Regions from separate parts of the Priestia sp. VA7 genome, predicted to be linked through region 2. Evidence: a T-box and tRNA genes for the amino acid it is inferred to sense, from the RefSeq annotation. Region 2 holds a T-box; the other holds one or more tRNA genes.
What was found. A T-box is a leader RNA that pairs with one kind of tRNA and senses whether it is charged. The one in region 2 lies ahead of trpS (tryptophan--tRNA ligase), so its partner is inferred to be a tRNA-Trp.
Positions count from the first base shown of each region.

Region 1: it has a tRNA-Trp gene. The T-box ahead of trpS (tryptophan--tRNA ligase) is inferred to sense a tRNA for this amino acid. The anticodon was not compared.

Region 1 is NZ_JBVQPN010000004.1:540,110-542,513, forward strand. It holds gene AC0C45_RS20585 (phospholipase D-like domain-containing protein) at 1-1,006, shown strand, start outside; tRNA gene AC0C45_RS20590 (tRNA-Trp) at 1,233-1,306, shown strand; tRNA gene AC0C45_RS20595 (tRNA-Leu) at 1,333-1,414, shown strand; tRNA gene AC0C45_RS20600 (tRNA-Gly) at 1,434-1,505, shown strand; gene AC0C45_RS20605 (Na+/H+ antiporter NhaC family protein) at 1,721-2,404, shown strand, end outside.
Region 2 is NZ_JBVQPN010000002.1:82,773-85,176, forward strand. It holds gene trpS (tryptophan--tRNA ligase) at 1-742, opposite strand, end outside; T-box leader at 819-1,023, opposite strand; gene AC0C45_RS07045 (peptide ABC transporter substrate-binding protein) at 1,690-2,404, shown strand, end outside.

The DNA.
Region 1 (2,404 bases), on a different contig from region 2:
AAAGTACTATGAGCCCTTCACTATTTTTAAACCTTGGACATGGCATAACCGTCTTCACGATAAAATAATAGTAGTCGATGGTCAATTAGGTATTAGTGGAGGACGAAACATTGGAGATAAATACTTGGCCAGTCAACCAGATAAAAATTTTGTCTATGACCGTGATGTGCTAATTTATAACACAAAGCAAGAAAGTTATAGTGTCATTGTCTCAATGGAGAAGTATGTAGAGAAATTATGGAACCACCCGTATACCCGAAAAGCTTTTCCAAAGCTCAAGAAAACTAAACAATTTCGGGGCCTTTCAGGCAAGAAATTGTTAATAGATCAATACGAAGAGGCAAAAAAAGTAAATGAACCTTTTGTCCACCCTTATATTGTATGGAGAGAAGCAACGATGCCTACAAGAAAGGTTTCTTTTATTACAAATCCTATTCAACGAATGAATAAAAGCCCTTTTATATGGAAAACATTTATTAAGCTTTCCCAACAAGCTGAAAAATCCATTGTTGTTCAAAGCCCTTATATCGTACCAACAAAAGAGATGGAACAGTATATAGATAAGCAAGTAAAACCAAAAGTGCAAAGAATTATTTTAACTAATTCTATTACATCCACTCCAAATGCTATGGCTTTTTCTGCATACTTGGGAGTGAAGAATCGCGTTATAAAAGCTGGTTCAAAGCTTTATGAATATCAAAAGCCTTATTCAATTCACGGGAAATCTGTTGTTTATGATCAGCGTTTAAGTGCAGTTGGTTCTTTTAACTTAGATTCACGTTCAGTATTTTTAAATACTGAATCTATGGTTATGATAGATAGTGAAGAATTTGCAGCCGAGCTAACAGGAGCTATTGAAACTAAAATTTCTCACAGTGCGCTTGTAGGAAATGAGGGAGAACCTGTTGATCTTAATACGGATTCTCAAAAAAATGTCCCCCCTGTAAAGTCTGCACTCCTACATATCCTTTCGGTCTTCACGCGATTTTGGAGACATTTTGTATAGTTCCGCACTGTGCCTAAAAAAGGCTTTTACTGAAAATCAATGGTAGAATTAAGAGCTACTGCAACTGGCGGAGGGGAGTATAAAAAGCTGTGATATGCCTCACAGTTTTTTGAAATCGCTAGTACTAGTCATGATTCTTAAAAAGCCCTATTGACGAAATTTTATATATGTTTTATTATAATATAGCGTCGTTAATAAACGAGGTTCTTTTGAAGAAATGATTTCTAGGGGCATAGTTTAAAGGTAGAACTACGGTCTCCAAAACCGTCAGTGTGGGTTCGATTCCTACTGCCCCTGCCATTTTGGAGTTATCTTTTAATTCACACGCGGGTGTGGCGGAATTGGCAGACGCGCTAGACTTAGGATCTAGTGTCTTATGACGTGGGGGTTCAAGTCCCTTCACCCGCATCTTTACTTTCATATACGCGCGGAAGTAGTTCAGTGGTAGAACACCACCTTGCCAAGGTGGGGGTCGCGAGTTCGAACCTCGTCTTCCGCTTCTTTTCAAAAGCAGTTTGCATGTGCAAACTGCTTTTTTTGTTGTAGAAATAAAGATTTTGACGATGCTGTTTTTAATCAGAAATAGTTTATTAAAGCAGTGCTGCTTATACGTGTTGTTTTCGTGAATATACACATAATATTGGGGTTACATTAAAAGCTAATGAACGATACGTGAAGACATCTAATATGGTCTTTAAGATAGGGGAGAGTCCTATGGAATCTAGTTGGTTTTCAATTATACCGTTTTTAATTGTTATTCCAATAGCTATTTTCACCAAACAAGTGCTGCCAGGGTTGTTTCTAGGCTTATTAGTAGGCGCTTATTTGGTTGATCATTCGATTGTCGGAGGTGTTGAAAAGCTACTTCACTACATTGTACAAGCTCTTAGAAATAAAAGTAATATAGAAATCGTCGTCTTTTTATACGCATTTTCAGGGCTTATCGGAATGATTAAGATGGCTGGAGGAGTGAAGGGTTTTGTAGAAACAGCTGCAGAAAGAATTGATACAAGAAAAAAAGCTCTTATTTTAACCTATGTTTCAACCATTGGAACATTCAGTGCTCCCACATTTCGTTTTGTGACGATCGCGCCCATTATGAGAGCATTACTCAAAAAGGTGAAAATGACGACAGCAGAGCTAGGGTTTGTTATTGAAACAACTGCTACTCCTGTTATCGTCTTAATTCCTGTGGCAACGGCATTTGTAGGGTATATGGTCTCAATCATTCAAATGGCAATTGATCATCAAGGCATAAAACAAGACGCTTATTCTTTGTTTATTCAAAGCATTCCTTATAACTTCTTTTCGATTGTGATTATTTTAGTAGGGATTTATTTCAGCTTTTTTCATCATTCAACATCTACGGCTCCTATGAAGCTCGAGGAAGAAGACGAA
Region 2 (2,404 bases):
TCGAATAAATACTTAATAAGTTTGAAATGCCTGGCTTATTTTCTTTATCGTAGCGAACAATACCTTCTGAATCCGTTACGGCACTTTTGATTTTCTTTTCAATTGTTTTAGCGTCATCCAAAAGCGTAATGAAAGCTTTTTGGTTTGGATCGGACTTGCTCATTTTTTTCGTAGGGTCTTGAAGAGACATGACGCGTGCGCCCACTTTTGGAATACGTACTTCAGGAATAGTGAAGATATCATTGTATTTTTTGTTAAAGCGCTCAGCTAAGTCACGCGTTAATTCTAAATGCTGCTTTTGATCTTCACCAACTGGAACCAAATCGGTGTTGTATAAAAGAATATCCGCTGCCATTAATGGAGGATAAGTTAGTAATCCTGCTGATACTGCTTCTTTTCCAGCGGACTTATCTTTAAACTGAGTCATACGTTCAAGTTCACCGATATACGCTACGCACTGTAACATCCATCCCGCTTCTGTGTGGGCAGGCACTTCCGATTGAATAAATAAAGTCGATTTTGCTGGATCAATTCCTACCGCTACATACAGAGCAGCAAGGCTGCGAATGTTTTTACGAAGTGCTAAACGATCTTGAGGCGTTGTAATCGCATGCTGATCTACAATACAAAAATGACAGTTATAGTCATGTTGAAGTTCAACAAATTGCTTCATCGCTCCAATGTAGTTACCTAAAGTGATTGTACCGCTTGGTTGAATACCTGAAAAAATTGTTTTCATCAAATCTTCCTTTCATCTGCTCATATATGATGCTAATTTACGGATACAACATAAAAAGGCCCATCCGCTCCTAGCATAAGCTAGGGGCGAATGGACCGCGTTGCCACCCTAATTAGTACACATAATTGTGAACTATCTTTATTCATGTAACGTTGAGGTCAACGTTCAAGCTTTGCACTTGAAAGCTCCAAAGTCCATTCTGCAGGTTTCAATGTTTGTTCTCACCAGCCACAAACTCTCTGAAAATGAAAATTCTGCATACTACTCTTTTTCACAGCTTTAATTATATAGTTATTCGTTATTATAACGCGAAAAAGCAGGAATTTAAACATCTTATCACTAAAAAGTTTTATAAGACAATTTACTGGGATTTTTCAGCGGCAAAAAAAGACAAGAACCTTTTAACTAAAGCATTTCTTGATGAAAATTTGGTGGAGGATTTGGTAAAAATCTTTTATTTAATATTTCTAATGGCTTTGTAATACTATCGTAATACCTATACTACAAAAAAGATTTTAGAAGTCTGACAAGTAGGCACAATCCTTATAAGATAAGGTTTTTTCCCCCATGACAAAAAAATACCATTAAATAATAGTATTGCAATAAATTTTTAAAATATTTATAATAGGCGTAACAAACATATTTTTTACAAAGGTATTACAATTTCTTAATTTTTCAGAAAACACAAAATAGACAATGTTTTGTTTCAATTAGCGAATTTTGTAATGAATGAGTCTTCTACATATTAAGCGCATACATTGGATTTACAGCATGTAAACAATTGATGACAGTTTCATAGAGTAGAAGAATAATTTTGCAGTGAGGTCTTTAATGCTCTACTACGTGAAAAAATAACTGATTATTTTGTATTGAAAGAGGATTAAGAAATTAGTGCATATCAAAAAAATATGGTTGCCACACAAACAAAATTTAATAGGGGGTAACACGCAATGAAGAAAAGGTTGTCGATTCTTTTCAGTTTGCTGCTTGTAATGAGCTTGTTTTTAGCTGCATGTGGATTTAACAAAGAATCTGGTGGCAGTGAAAATGCTAGCAGTGATGGCGGCGAAAAGAAAAAAGAGCAAGAGCTTCGCGTAAACATTAAAACTGAGCCTTTTTCATTAAACCCAGGCTTAGCTAATGATTCAACGTCATCAAACGTATTATTACAAACATTTGAGGGTTTAACTCGTATCGGTAAAGATGGAAAACCTGAAAATGCAATGGCGAAAGATGTGAAGGTCAGCGATGATCAAACTAAATATACGTTTACGATTCGCGACGATGCAAAATGGTCAAATGGTGACCCTGTAACAGCAAAAGATTTCGAATATGCATGGAAATGGGCGTTAGATCCTAAAAACGAATCTCAATATGCATATCAATTATACTATGTTAAAAATGCACAAGCTGCCAATGAAGGAAAAGGTTCATTAGATGATGTTGCCGTTAAAGCAACAGATGATAAAACGCTTGAGGTAACATTAGAAAACCCAACGCCATATTTCTTAGAATTAACAGCTTTCTATACGTACTTCCCAGTGAATACGAAAATTGCTGAATCAAATGAAAAATGGTACACAAATGCAGGCGAAAACTATACGTCAAACGGTCCTTTCAAGCTTAAAGCTTGGAAACATAATGACAAAATCGAGTTAGTTCCTA